DNA from 3 places in the Oricola indica genome. Region 3 is predicted to be linked to each of the others. Evidence: riboswitches for the same ligand, from Rfam matches in the RefSeq annotation. Region 3 holds a riboswitch; each other region holds the start of a gene.

Region 1 (4,633 bases), 1.9 Mb from region 3:
AGGGCCTCCGCTGATCCACGACATTTACAATCCGGGACATCACTCGGATGATGCGTTCTATCTGGCAGCCATGAATGGTGTGGTCCAGCATCACTGGCCATACGGCAATATGCCGAAGCAGGAGCAGGTCACGCCGGACGAGGTGGCGAAGATCGTCCAATATGTTCGCGAGTTGCAGGTCGCCAACGGTATAACGTTCAAACCGCACAACATGTGACACGACAAGGAGCGATTGCGATGACCTCCCAGCACGAGCACCATTATCACACGGCGGACGCCGAAGGCACCTCTTCGGCCGGCCAAGGCCAGTATGACGAAGTTCCGGCTGGATATAGCGGACCCGTCTATACCTGCCCAATGCACCCTCAAGTGCGCCGGACGCATTCCGGATCTTGCCCGATATGCGGCATGGGGCTGGAACTGGAATCGGCAACTATGGTTGAAGAGGGGCCGAATCCCGAACTTGTCGATTTCACTCGGCGCTTATGGATTGGCGCGGTCCTGAGTATTCCTCTCCTGATCCTGACCATGGGTCCCTTCGTCGGTCTTTCCGGCGTTCGGGAGATCTTCGGAGAACGAGCAACCTTGTGGATCGAACTTGTGCTCGGCACGCCGGTCGTTCTCTGGTCGGGTTGGCCGTTCCTTGTCCGCGGCTGGAACTCCTTCCGCACGATGAATCTGAACATGTTTAGTCTGATCGCGATGGGCGTCATGGCGGCATGGACATTCAGTGTCGTCGCCGTGCTGTTTCCAGGTATTTTCCCCGATGGCTTCCGAGATCCAGAAGGTCATGTGGGCGTTTATTTCGAAGCCGCAGCCGTCATCGTCACCTTGGTGCTCCTCGGGCAGGTGATGGAACTGCGCGCTCGTGAGGGTACCGGCAAGGCGATCCGGGCACTCCTCGATATGGCGGCAAAGACGGCCCGCGTGATACGCGACGACGGCACGGAAGAGGAAATTCCGCTCGAACATGTTGGGGTTGGCGACCGCATTCGCGTGCGTCCCGGCGACAAGGTTCCCGTGGATGGCGTGGTGGTCGATGGTCGTTCATCGATCGACGAAAGCATGATCACCGGCGAACCCGTTCCGGTCGAGAAAGTTTCAGGCGATCCAGTGACGGGCGCAACCATCAACGGCACTGGCAGCCTTATTATGGAAGCTACACGCGTCGGCGCCGACACGATGCTGAGCCAGATCGTCGAAATGGTCGCCAACGCACAACGGTCCCGGGCGCCAATCCAGAAATATGCCGACAAGGTATCCGGCTATTTCGTGCCGGCGGTGATCGCTATCGCTGTACTTGCTTTCCTGGGCTGGGCGTTTTGGGGCCCGGAACCCGCCCTTTCATATGCGCTCATCGCCGCGGTCGCGGTACTGATCATAGCCTGTCCCTGCGCCCTCGGTCTCGCCACCCCAATGTCGATCATGACGGCAACGGGACGCGGAGCTCAAGCAGGCGTGCTCATAAAGAATGCGGAGGCGCTCGAGAGGTTCGAGAAAGTTGATACGCTAATCGTCGACAAGACAGGCACGTTGACCGAAGGCAAGCCGCGATTGGTGGCGGTCCTGGCGGAGAACGGCCATGACGAGACCGAAGTGCTGCGTCTGGCGGCGTCCCTTGAACGGGGTTCGGAACACCCGCTCGCCGAAGCCATCGTAAGGGGAGCCGAAGAGCGAGGCGTGGAGATGGCCGCGGCCGGCGACTTCGAGGCCGTTACCGGCAAAGGCGTCAAGGGTACAGTGGATGGCAGAGCCGTGGCGCTCGGCAATCTCGCGATGATCCGCGAGCTTGGCCTGGAGGCGGGGGACTTGACCGAAAAAGCCAATGGCCGCCGCGATGAAGGCGAGACGGTCATGTTCGTCGTCGTCGACAATGGCGTCGCCGGACTCGTATGCGTCGCCGATCCGGTAAAAGAAACAACCCCCGACGCGCTGAAGGCTCTGCATGAACTTGGATTCCGCATCATCATGGCGACCGGAGATAACGAACGAACGGCGAAAGCCGTTGCTGCGCGCCTGGGCATTGACGAGATCCGCGCCGACGTGCTTCCCGAAGACAAGGCGCGCATCATCCAGGAATTGCAGCAGCAGGGTCGCAAGGTCGCGATGGCCGGCGACGGCGTGAACGACGCTCCGGCTCTGGCTCAGGCCGACGTGGGAATTGCGATGGGAACCGGCGCCGATGTCGCGATCGAAAGCGCTGGATTTACCTTGGTCAAAGGAAATCTCGACGGGATCGTCAGGGCCCGCCGTCTGGCCCACGGGACCATGCGCAACATACGGCAGAACCTGTTTTTCGCCCTGATCTACAATACGTTGGGCGTTCCGGTAGCTGCAGGCGTTCTCTTCCCGTTCTTCGGCATCCTGATTAGTCCGATGTTCGCCGCCTTCGCGATGAGCGCTTCTTCGATCTCTGTTGTCGTCAATTCGCTCAGACTGCGGCAACTGGATTTGAGATCCTGACGGAGTCGTTGTCCTGGTCTTGTCGGAAATCGGTCGCGGCCAAGCTTGTCGTTATTGACTCGGTTTCGGCGTGACGTCAGGGTAATTGTTCACACGGTTCCCGCGATGCCGAGCGCGAAGCGGGATGAAAAGGGAATGTGACGGGTGGACCCAGACCGGGCATCCAAATCACAGCCGACCCCGCGACTGTAGAATGGCGCGGCGCCATAACTCCCGAAAACGGGAGCGCCACTGGAGACATCCGGGAAGGCGATAGCGCCGGAAAACCGCCATGAGCCAGGAGACCTGCCATGTGAACGGACGGAGAGACGTTCAAGTTACTGAATGAGCAACACGGAGGTTGTCATGCTCGCAACACAATCTGTTTCGCTGCCGGTTTCGGCATCAGCACGTCTGACGACTGCGCTGTTCGCTGCAATATTTGGCATGGCGTTGCTTTATCTCGCTGCGTTTGCTCATTCGGACGCACTGCACAACGGCGCCCACGACACGCGCCACGCAATCGTCGCGCCCTGCCACTAAGGCGCCACGACGTAGATGTTGACCCGGGTAATTCTGGCCGCGCTTGTCGCGGGATTGCTCGCTGGTGTGTTCGCGACTGCGGCGCAATCAGTGCGGGTTATCCCGTTGATCCTCCAAGCCGAAGCTTATGAAGAGGGGGTGTCACACGCTGAGACCGAGGACGAAGTCTGGGCGCCCGAAGAAGGGTTGCAGCGGACGTTTTTTACGTTGCTCTCGAATCTCGTGACCGGTGTTGCATTCGCACTGATTTTGACGGCTATCATTCTGATATTAGACCAACCGGTGTCGCTCCGGCATGGCGCGCTTTGGGGGGCGGGCGGGTTCGCGGTTTTCGTTCTCGCCCCAAACTTCGGTCTTCCGCCTGAATTGCCCGGTATGGCGTCTGGCGATCTGACCGCAAGACAGGCCTGGTGGATCGCCACGGTCTTGCTCACTGGAGGAGGCCTACTGATTTTCGCGTTCAAGGATTCGGTTTCCTGGATGGGAGCGGGCGTAATGCTTATTGTGGCACCTCACGTATACGGTGCGCCGCAGAACCCAGCAGGTGAATCAGCCGTTCCGGCAGAACTCGCGGCAGAGTTTGCCATCGCGACCGTCGTCACCTCGGCTCTGTTCTGGCTGTTTCTTGGCGCGGTTCTTGGACAGCTTCTCTCGCGCGTGATCGAGGGCCGATCGAGTGAGCCAGGTTAGAATGCCGAGTAAGCTCTTGTCCGACCCTTGTAATGAGAAAAGGCCCAAGCGCCCTTATTCGCTCTTGCAGATCCTGCTGCACTGGCTGGTGGTAATCCTGATTTTTGAGCAATGGTACACGTCGCGCGCAATCCCTCGAACCCACAATCCTCTTCTTCCGCCGTCAGATGCCGATCTCTTGCAGCACGCGCTTCACATCTATGCCGGCATTGTTATTGGCATAGTCATGGCGCTTCGGCGCATGTTGGCATATGCGAGCTACCGTCGGCGGCCGCAAATTCGGCCGCGGTTGACGGAACGCCTGGCATCGATCGTTCACGGTGGGCTCTATTTTGCAGTGTTTTTCCAAGCCGCTACAGGCTTTGTAACGACATATCTCTGGGGCCCCGCGAGGGTTTTCCATGCGTATCTCTGGGATGTCATTCTGATACTTGCGTCTGTCCACATCGCCGCGGCCGTCTATCATCTGATACGCGGCGACGGAGTGCTCCGGCGGATGATCCCGCGGTTTCGATAATTGCGGTTGGTCAAAGCTTTTGGGGCCCTCGGTCGGATTCGAACCTCCATCTTCCCGATTACAATTCGGGTGCTCTACCAAATTGAGCTACGAGGGCTGACGCCGCGTCAATCCTCGTATCCAATCGTGAATAAACCGTTTTCATTCAGAAACTAGCGGTTCACAGGCGCGCAGAGTGCTGCGCGATCAGTTAGGCACCCTTCAGCGTGCCAAGGTTTGACAAGCGAGCTGGGGTCAGCCGTGAAGAGCTCAATCGAGACCAGAGCGACGGAAACCGCGTCTAGCCAAACAAGGGACTCGCTTTCATTGACCTTTCCGGCACTGGAACGTTTATGTGCTGCTCCTCGATCGACAAGGGAGACTGTAAATGCGCAGCATTGCGAACCAGCCTGAATTCGGAGTGGCGGTCTTTTCCTTCCTCCTACATTTCGTCTGGGAATA
Region 2 (4,633 bases), 1.4 Mb from region 3:
GTTGTTGACTTTTCCCAATATATCAATATTTCTTGAAATATGGATAAATCAAATGCAATCGAAGCGCTTCACGCGCTCGCCCAGGATACACGGCTCGATGTCTTTCGGCTGTTGGTGAAACAAGGCGCCGAAGGCATGGCGGCCGGCGATATCGCGGAGGCGCTCGGCGTGCGCCAGAACACGATGTCGGCCAACCTCTCGGTCCTGGCCAAGGCCGGCATGGTGCGAAGCGAGCGCGAGGGCCGCGTAATCCGGTATTTCGCGAATTTCGACGGCATGCGCAGCCTGCTCGCCTTCCTGATGGAGGATTGCTGCGGCGGAAATCCGGAGCTGTGCAAGCCCGTTTTGGATGAAATCGTCTGTGCCTGTTGAGGAAAAAAGGAGGCCACCATGGCCGCTGACATCTACAACGTCCTGTTTCTCTGCACCGGGAACTCCGCCCGGTCGATCATCGCCGAGGCCATTCTCAACCGGGAAGGCATGGGGCGCTTCAAGGCCTACTCGGCGGGCTCGCATCCGAAGGACGCGGTGCATCCCTATACGCTCGATCTTCTCGACGGACTGAACTTCGACACATCGTTTGCCCGCTCCAAAAGCTGGGAGGAATTCACCGCCCCCGATGCGCCGGTGATGGATTTCGTCTTTACGGTCTGCGACCAGGCGGCCGCCGAGGCCTGCCCTGTCTGGCCCGGACAGCCGATGTCGGCGCATTGGGGTGTTCCCGATCCGGCGGCGGCGGAGGGCAACGAGGCCTTTAGGCGGCTCGCATTTTCCGACACGTTCCGCATGCTCAACAACCGTATCTCGATCTTCACGAGCCTGCCGCTTTCGTCGCTGGACAGCCTGTCGCTGCAAAAGCATCTCGACGAAATCGGCCAGAAGACGGACCACGCAAACCCTTCGGAACCTGCATGAAAAACATCCTGATCCTGTGTACCGCCAATTCGGCGCGGTCGATCCTCGGGGAGGCGATCCTTGCGAAACTGGGCGTCGGCCGCGTGCGGGCCTTTTCGGCCGGGTCGACACCGCGCGGTACGCCCAATCCGGACGGGATCGCCCTTCTGAAGGAATACGGCCACGAGACATCCGGCCTCCGATCGAAGAGCTGGGACGAGTTCGACGGCGCTGACGCGCCGAAGATGGATGTCGTTATCACCGTCTGCGACAATGCGGCGGGCGAGAGCTGCCCGATCTGGCCCGGCGCGCCCGTCCAGGCACATTGGGGCATTCCGGACCCGGCCGGCCATGGCGAGACCGAGGAAGAGCGCCGCGCCGCCTTCGCCGAGACCTACCGGCTGCTCGAAATGCGAATCACGGCGCTGATGGCTCTCCCCTTCGAGGAGATGAATCCGAAAGACCTGAAGGTGGCTCTGAACACGATCGGTCGCCTCGAAGGCGCAACCGACCTCGCCATTTCCTACGCAAGCTGACTTCATGACCTGGAAAGACGACTTGAGCCTGCCCAACGTGCAGGACGACCTCTTGAACGCGATCGATGTCGACGCGCTGACCGGCCCGAATGCCTCCACTCACAAGCCGCGAGTGCTGATGCTCTACGGCTCGCTGCGCGAACGTTCCTATAGCCGTTTCATGACCTACGAGGCGGCGCGGCTGCTGCACCGGTTCGGCGCGGAGGTGCGGGTGTTCGACCCGCAGGGGCTGCCGATGCTCGATTCGGAGCCGGCGGATCATCCGAAGGTGCAGGAGTTGCGGGAGCTGTCGCTCTGGTCCGAGGCGCAGGTGTGGTGCTCGCCGGAACGGCACGGCGCGATGACGGGCATTATGAAAACCCAGATCGACTGGCTTCCGCTCGCGCCGATCGGCGGCATCCGGCCGACACAGGGGCGAACGTTGGCGGTGATGCAGGTCAATGGCGGCTCACAGAGCTTCAACGCCGTCAACCAGATGCGCATTCTCGGCCGCTGGATGCGGATGATCACGATCCCGAACCAGTCCTCGGTGCCGAAAGCCTGGCTGGAATTCGACGATGACGGCCGGATGAAGCCCTCCTCCTATTACAACCGTGTCGTCGATGTGATGGAGGAACTGATGAAATTCACCATCCTGACGCGCGACCGCTCCGCCTATCTGACGGACCGCTATTCAGAACGCGTCGAGAGCGTCGAAGAAGTGCACAAGCGGGTCGGCCTGAAGAACATCTGACGCGAAGGCTGTCGAATTCGCGGCGGTCGATGACGCGCGAACTCATTGTCACGGGCTTCGCGTTTCGATAGGATTCGCTTGTTCGGGTTCCAGGGAGGCCAAGCCTCCCGGATGAAAAGGGAACACGGTAGGGATGACCCAAAGGGGGCCTGATCCGTGACTGCCCACGCAACTGTGAGCGTGAGCCGCATCCACATGCCACTGGGTTTGACCTGGGAAGGCGGATGACGGCGACGAAGCGCGAGTCAGGAGACCTGCCCGGACAGACCTGAAACGGTGACGCATCGCGTCGCCAACTGCACGATGGGTGCAAGAAAGGAACTGTCATGCATATCGAACCCGGCGTCGTCGACGGCGCCAAAATCGTTTTGTCCTACGCAACCGCGGCGGCCTCCTTCGGGCTGGCCGGCAAGATGGCGCTCGACACTATCCGCAAGGATGGCGGTATCGTATCGCTGGCCGCACGCTCGGTGATCACCACCGCGCTGGTTTTTACGTTCTTCGAAGTTCTGCCGCATTATCCAGTGGGCGTATCGGAGGTTCACCTGATCCTCGGCTCGACGCTGTTCCTGATCTTCGGCGGCGGTGCGGCCGCGATCGGCCTTGCGCTCGGCCTGCTGCTCCAGGGCGTATTCTTCGCGCCCTTCGACCTGCCGCAATACGGCATGAACGTCACCACATTGCTGGTTCCGCTTTATGCGATGAGCCTGCTGGCCCACAAGATCATCCCTGAAAAGACAGCCTACAGGGACGTGAAGTATCTGCAGGCGCTGGCGCTCTCGACATCCTATCAGGGCGGCATCGTCCTCTGGGTGGGTTTCTGGGCGCTTTATGGCCACGGCTTCGCCGCATCGAATCTCGCGCAGGTCGCCTCCTTCGGCGCCGCCTACATGACCGTGATCATCCTCGAGCCGTTGGTCGATCTGGCGGTGCTTTGGGTCGCAAAGAACACCTCGAAGCTGACCGACAACGGGCTCTTCAACGGCAGGCTGCATAACGCGCCCGCTTGATCGGATATCCTGATCTGACATGACGGCCTTCGGCGCCATACGCCGGAGGCCTTTTCACGCGGCGACCTCACCCTCGCCTTCCGGCGTTCCAAGCCGGAGAAGGCCACGCGCAAGCGCTTCCACGCAATCCCCGTCGAATGCCGCGCCGATACCCTGCCTGAGGATGGCAAGCGCCCTGGCGACCGGCATAGCCGCACGGTAGGGCCGTTCCGCGGCCAGCGCGTCGAAAACATCCGCGACGGTGAGGATGCGCACTTCGAGAACGATTTCGTCTCCCCGCAACCGGTAGGGATAGCCCTCGCCGTCGAGCCTTTCATGATGCGCGCCGGCGATGGGTGCGATGTCGGCAAAGGCCGATACGCGTTCGAGGATGCGTTCGCTGTGCCAGGGGTGGCTGCGCACCGACTGCCATTCCTGGTCGTCGAGCTTGCCCGGCTTGTCGAGGATCTGGTTGCTGACGGCGAGCTTGCCGATATCGTGCAGCAGCGCGGCGCGGCGCAGCCAGCGGCGATGGTCCGGCGCGAGGCCCAGTTCCTCGGCGATCATGTCGGTATAGAACATGACCCGGCTGGAATGGTTGGCGGTAAAGGGGCTCTTGGCATCGACCACGTCGGCAAAGGCCGACGCGACATCATCGAGATATTCCTCGTCGCCATCCACTTCGCGATTTGCGGGGTCCATCGAATAGACCGTCTCGGCGAGGTCATCGCCAGCCATCGCGGTCCAGAATACCTCATCCTGCTGGACAGCGACAAAGGCTTCCACCAGCTCGGGATCGAACCAGACCCCAGAGCGGGTGGTGATTTCGGCGATCGCGGCCTCGCGACCGTGCTCCCAGGCGAAAACGTCGGCGACCTGCGCGAGCAGCGCGATGTTGGCCGCGCGCGGAATGGCGCCCGCCGCCAGCCGGTCCGGCTTGCCCGATCCGTCCCAGTGCTCGTCGAGCGAGCGGATGCCGTTCTGGACGCGTTCGGAAAATCCCAGCTTGGCGGCGATGTCGGCACCGCGATGGCAGCGCGTCTCGATCAGTTCGCGCGAAATCTCGCCGCCATTGCGGAGTATGTTGACGATGGCGCGGATGCGTTCCGTCAGGCCGGATTCGAGCCCGGTCCTGGCGAAAACGAACCGAAGCGCGGCCGAAAGGCTGCCATCGACAGTCTTGAAATCGCGTTTAAAGCCGATGTCGTCGGTTAAATAGAGTTCGCAAATGCGCGCCGCATTGCTCGAACAGCCGAGATCCTTCAACAGCAGCGTGTAATAGAGGTCGCCAAGTTCCTCGGCATCCATCCCGACCGCCCGGCCGATATGGGTGCCGATCCAGCAACAGCGCAGGCAATGGCCTGCGGGCTGTCCCTCCGTCATGTCGAGCGCGTAGGACAACGCGCCCAGGATCTCCGAAAGGCGGAAGCTTGCCGTGCCGGCGCGTCGGCCGAGTTCGAGGTAACGCGATTTCACGCCGC
Region 3 (4,633 bases):
GCTTCTGTCTTGGTTCGTCGGCGTCATGGCGGCCGGAGGCCACTTGATGACCTTCATGCTCGCGGTTGTCGCCTTTTGCGCCTTGCAGGCGTCGGGCGGCATGTTCACCAAGAAATCCGGCACAGTCATTGCCATCGACGTCGGCTACTGGCTGGTCGCCGCCGTGATCATGTTCATCGCCCAGGCGATATTCTGACGCCGCGACCGCCATCATCTTAGCCAACCGCATCGGCGATGGCCTCGCCGATTGCCGCCTGGTCGATGTCGTGCAGGCCGATGACCACCAGTTTCGTTGACCGCGTCTCGCCGTCCCGCCAGGGCCGGTCGAAATAGGTCTCGATGCGCTGGCCGACAGCTTGCACCACGAGCCGCATCGGCTTGCCCGGCACGTCGCAGAACCCCTTCAGGCGCAGCACGTCGTGATGCGCGATGATTTCTTTCAGGCCCGCAACGAAGGCGGCAGGGTCCGAGATGGACCCGGTCTCGGCGACGAAGCTCTCGAATTCGTCGTGATCGTGGTCGTGATCCTCGCCGTTTTCATGTTCCATCTCGTGATGCGACTTGCGCAGGGCGATCTGGTCTTCCGTCGCAGAATCCATTCCGAGCAGCACGTCGGCGGGCAGACGGCCATGCGTGGCGTGGATGATGTTCAGCGCGCGGTCAGTCTGTCCGGCGACACTCGCCTTTACCGCTTCCAGCCGAACATCGTCGATCAGATCCGCCTTGTTGAGCACGACCATGTCGGCGGCGCGGATCTGGTCCTCGAACAGTTCCTCCAGCGGGCTTTCGTGATCGAGCGCCTCGTCGGCGGCGCGCTGCGCCTCCAGCCGGTCGTGATCGTCGGCGAAACGTCCTTCCGACACTGCCGCGGCATCAACTACCGTCACCACACCGTCGACCGTCACCGCCGTCTTGATCTCCGGCCAGTTGAAGGCCGCCACAAGCGGCTGCGGCAATGCCAGGCCCGACGTCTCGATGACGATGTGGTCCGGCCTGTTCTCGCGCTCGAGCAGCTTCGTCATGGTCGGAATGAAATCATCGGCGACAGTGCAGCAGATGCAGCCATTGTTGAGTTCGACGATATCGTCCTCGCCGCAAGTCTCGATGCCGCACCCCTTCAGCACCTCGCCATCGACGCCAAGGTCGCCGAATTCATTGATGATCAGCGCGATCTTTCGCCCGCCGGCATTCTCCAGCAGATTGCGGATCATAGTGGTCTTGCCGGCGCCGAGAAAGCCGGTGATCACCGTGGCGGGAATCTTCGATTGCATGGTGTTATCCCTTCATTTTCAGCGGCAGGCCTGCCGCGATGAAATAAACTGTGTCCGCCGAGGCGGCGATGTCCTGGTGCAGCCGGCCCGCATGGTCGCGGAACGCGCGCGCCATCGCGTTTTCCGGCACGATTCCGAGCCCAACCTCGTTGGAAACCAGCACGACCGGGCTTTCGATGCCGTCGAGCACGGCGCGCAGCCGCGCGCTTCGCGCCGCGATATCGGCTCCGGCCATCATCAGATTTGTGACCCAAAGGGTCAGGCAATCGACCAGCAACGCCCGGCCCGGCTGCGCCTCGCGCGCAAGCGCGCCCTCGAGATCGTCCGGTTCCTCGACCGTCATCCAGTCCGGCCCGCGCCGCGCCCTGTGGTGGTCGATACGCTCTCGCATCTCGTCGTCATGGACCTGCCCCGTCGCCAGGTAGACGGGAGCGAGGCCACTCGCCTCGACCAGCCGCTCCGCAAAGGCCGACTTGCCCGAGCGCGCGCCGCCGAGGACCAGCGTGACGCCCGCAAGAGCCCCGAAGGCAGTATCTGTCGGCATGGAACGGCTCCCGTTCGCTCACGCGGGTATCCCGTTCAGACCTCAGGCCTCCCCCATGACGCCGCATCCGGCTTGAGACCCGGTCCGTTCGGGAGCTCCCCGCCCCATCGGCACGTCGTCATGGCAGGTCTCCTGGCTCATGGCCTGTGATTCGGCCCCCTGCCTTCCCGGATGTCTCCAGTGGCGCTCCGGATTGACCGGAGCAGCGGGCGCCGCGCCATTCTACAGTCGCGGGGTCGGCTGTGATGTGGACGCCCTGCTTGGGTCCGTCCGTCACATTCCCTCTTCGTCCCGCGCCGCTCGACCGGAGCGAGAACCATGACACGGCCAGTTAGGCCGCGCGGACATCGCAAGTCAATCGCGATTGCGACAAGGCCGGTCGCCGAAAGTCTCAGAGTATTTACCTAACGTTAACCAACCTTGTTACGATTTGTCGGGAAAAGCAGGACGAGACTACGCATGGCGGCCCATCCCGTCTAAACAGGCCCATATTCAAATTCATTTTCATTTTGCAAGGCATCGATGCTGGACCGCATATTCATCCCCCGCGATCTCCGCGCCTCGCTGCGCAAAACGTTGCTGTGGTCCCTCATTGTAGCCTTCCTCGCCGCTATCGTTACCCAGGTGATGTACGGCCACTATTTCCCTGAAATATATGCGAGATTCGGCCATCGCCTGCTGGTCTACGGCTTCCTCGTGACACTGATTGTCGCAATGCCTTTCATTGCGATCTTCTTTTCCATGACGATGCGGCTGAGCACGATGAACAGCCAGCTGAAGGAAATCGCACGGCGCGACGGACTGACGGGGCTGCTCAATCGCACGGCGCTGGAAAAGATCGTGCGCGACCGGTCCGGGGAGCCCCGCGAGGCGGGCGCCGATGACGATGCCCTGATCCTGATCGACATCGACCACTTCAAGACGATCAACGACACGCATGGTCACGCAGCGGGCGATCACGTCCTGCGCATGGTCGCTGTATGCATCGTCGGAAACGTGTTCGAGCGTGACCACGTTGCACGCATCGGTGGTGAGGAATTCGCGGTCTATTTGCTCGGCGCGGGCCCGACCGGCGCCGTGGAAGCGGCAGAGCGGATCCGCACGGCACTGGAGGAAAACAAGTCCTATTTCGAGGGCAAGGTCATTCGCGTGACCGCTTCCATCGGCGGAGCGCTGTATCCGCAGGAGGCCGATTTCGGGGCGATCTTCCAGGGCGCCGATTTCGCGCTCTACCGGGCCAAGCGCGGTGGCCGCAACCAGTGCGAGTTCAACGGCTTGCCGGGGATCTGGCACACACCCGAGGAAAAATCCGGCCTCGACGATTCCGACGCCGCCTGAGGCTAGAGCTACCGCGCCGCCTCCAGGATAGCCTCCACGTCGAGATGGCGTTCCATCTCCCCCGCAATTTCGTCGAGCGCAGCCTCGACGCGGCTACGATGGTCGCCACCGTCGGAGACGACGCCAAGACTATCGAGCCAGGCCGCCCGGAAAGCGCCGCTGTCGAACAGACCATGCAGATAGGTGCCGAAAATGCGGCCGTCCTCCGAGACTGCGCCATCCGGCTTGCCGTCGATCAGCGCGGCCGGGCGCGCGCAATCCGGCCCTGAGGTCACGCCGAGATGGATCTCATATCCCGTTAGGTCGACATCGAAAACCGGTGAGCGCGCCGAAACGGTCTCGACCCGTTTTTCGGGCGCCATCTCCGTTACGACATCGAGCAGGCCGAGCCCTTCTGTTTCCCTGATGTCGCCCTCGATACCGAGCGGATCGCGAACCTGCTTGCCGAGCATCTGGTATCCGCCGCACACGCCGACTACCTGACCGCCACGCGCGACATGGGCAGCGATCTCCCGGTCCCATCCGTTCTCCCGGAAGCGGATGAGATCCGCGATTGTGGATTTCGAACCGGGAATGACGATCGCGGCCGCATCTGCCGGGATGCGCTCTCCGGCCCGCACCATGACGACATCGACACCCGGTTCTCCAACAAGCGGGTCTAGGTCATCGAAATTGGCGACACGGTCGAGTATCGGCACGGCGATCTTCGCTCCGCCCCCTGAGATCGCGGCCATCCGCTCAAGCGCCACCGAATCCTCGGCCGGAAGTCGTCCCGCCTGCTTCAACCACGGAAGGACGCCGAATGACCGCCAGCCCGTATGGCGCGTGATTGCCGTCAACCCGTCATCAAACAGGCTGACATCACCGCGAAACTTGTTGATCAGGAATCCCGCGATCATGGCGCGATCGGTCTCGGGCAGGATCGCATGCGTGCCGACCAGCGACGCGATTACCCCGCCCCGGTCAATGTCGCCAACCAGGATCACCGGAACGTCGGCCGCCGTCGCGAACCCCATATTGGCAATATCGCCCGCGCGCAGATTGACCTCGGCGGGTGACCCAGCCCCCTCGGCGATCACGACATCCGCGCCGGCACGGATGCGCTCGTAGCTTTCGAGCACCGCGCCGAGAAGCTCCGGCTTGAGTTTCTGGTAATCCCGGCCCCGGGCCGCGCCCCGCACCCTGCCATGCACCACGACCTGACTGCCGGTCTCGCTTTGCGGCTTGAGGAGCACCGGGTTCATGTCGACGGATGGCGGCACCCGGCAGGCCAGCGCCTGCAGCCACTGCGCTCGGCCGATCTCCCCGCCATCTTCGGCGACGGCGGCATTGTTGGACATGTTCTGCGGCTTGAACGGACGCACGGAAAGGCCGCGATTGGTCAACAGCCGGCACAGGCCGGCGACCAGCACAGTCTTGCCGACATCTGAACCCGTCCCCTGAAACATGATGGCCCTGGTCATGCGCCACTCGCTACCGG

Evidence for each region. A riboswitch is a leader RNA that binds a small molecule or an ion and turns the genes downstream of it on or off. The one in region 3 is predicted to bind cobalamin.
Region 1: linked by a shared signal. The riboswitch ahead of ACQK2M_RS01470 (CbtB domain-containing protein) and the one ahead of cobU (bifunctional adenosylcobinamide kinase/adenosylcobinamide-phosphate guanylyltransferase) in region 3 are both predicted to bind cobalamin.
Region 2: linked by a shared signal. The riboswitch ahead of ACQK2M_RS17675 (energy-coupling factor ABC transporter permease) and the one ahead of cobU (bifunctional adenosylcobinamide kinase/adenosylcobinamide-phosphate guanylyltransferase) in region 3 are both predicted to bind cobalamin.

Annotation. Positions count from the first base shown of each region.
Region 1 covers NZ_OZ245747.1:281,952-286,584, reverse strand. Annotated here, with positions in the region: gene ACQK2M_RS01480 (c-type cytochrome) at 1-217, shown strand, start outside; gene ACQK2M_RS01475 (copper-transporting P-type ATPase) at 238-2,463, shown strand; cobalamin riboswitch at 2,541-2,770, shown strand; gene ACQK2M_RS01470 (CbtB domain-containing protein) at 2,809-2,985, shown strand; gene ACQK2M_RS01465 (CbtA family protein) at 3,001-3,675, shown strand; gene ACQK2M_RS01460 (cytochrome b) at 3,677-4,192, shown strand; tRNA gene ACQK2M_RS01455 (tRNA-Thr) at 4,213-4,289, opposite strand; gene ACQK2M_RS01450 (hypothetical protein) at 4,560-4,633, shown strand, end outside.
Region 2 covers NZ_OZ245747.1:3,510,393-3,515,025, forward strand. Annotated here, with positions in the region: gene ACQK2M_RS17655 (ArsR/SmtB family transcription factor) at 40-372, shown strand; gene ACQK2M_RS17660 (arsenate reductase ArsC) at 391-915, shown strand; gene ACQK2M_RS17665 (arsenate reductase ArsC) at 912-1,430, shown strand; gene arsH (arsenical resistance protein ArsH) at 1,435-2,163, shown strand; cobalamin riboswitch at 2,231-2,439, shown strand; gene ACQK2M_RS17675 (energy-coupling factor ABC transporter permease) at 2,490-3,173, shown strand; gene ACQK2M_RS17680 (HD-GYP domain-containing protein) at 3,228-4,535, opposite strand.
Region 3 covers NZ_OZ245747.1:2,149,258-2,153,890, reverse strand. Annotated here, with positions in the region: gene ACQK2M_RS10850 (DUF1761 domain-containing protein) at 1-196, shown strand, start outside; gene cobW (cobalamin biosynthesis protein CobW) at 216-1,271, opposite strand; gene cobU (bifunctional adenosylcobinamide kinase/adenosylcobinamide-phosphate guanylyltransferase) at 1,276-1,815, opposite strand; cobalamin riboswitch at 1,921-2,151, opposite strand; gene ACQK2M_RS10835 (GGDEF domain-containing protein) at 2,338-3,153, shown strand; gene ACQK2M_RS10830 (cobyric acid synthase) at 3,162-4,616, opposite strand.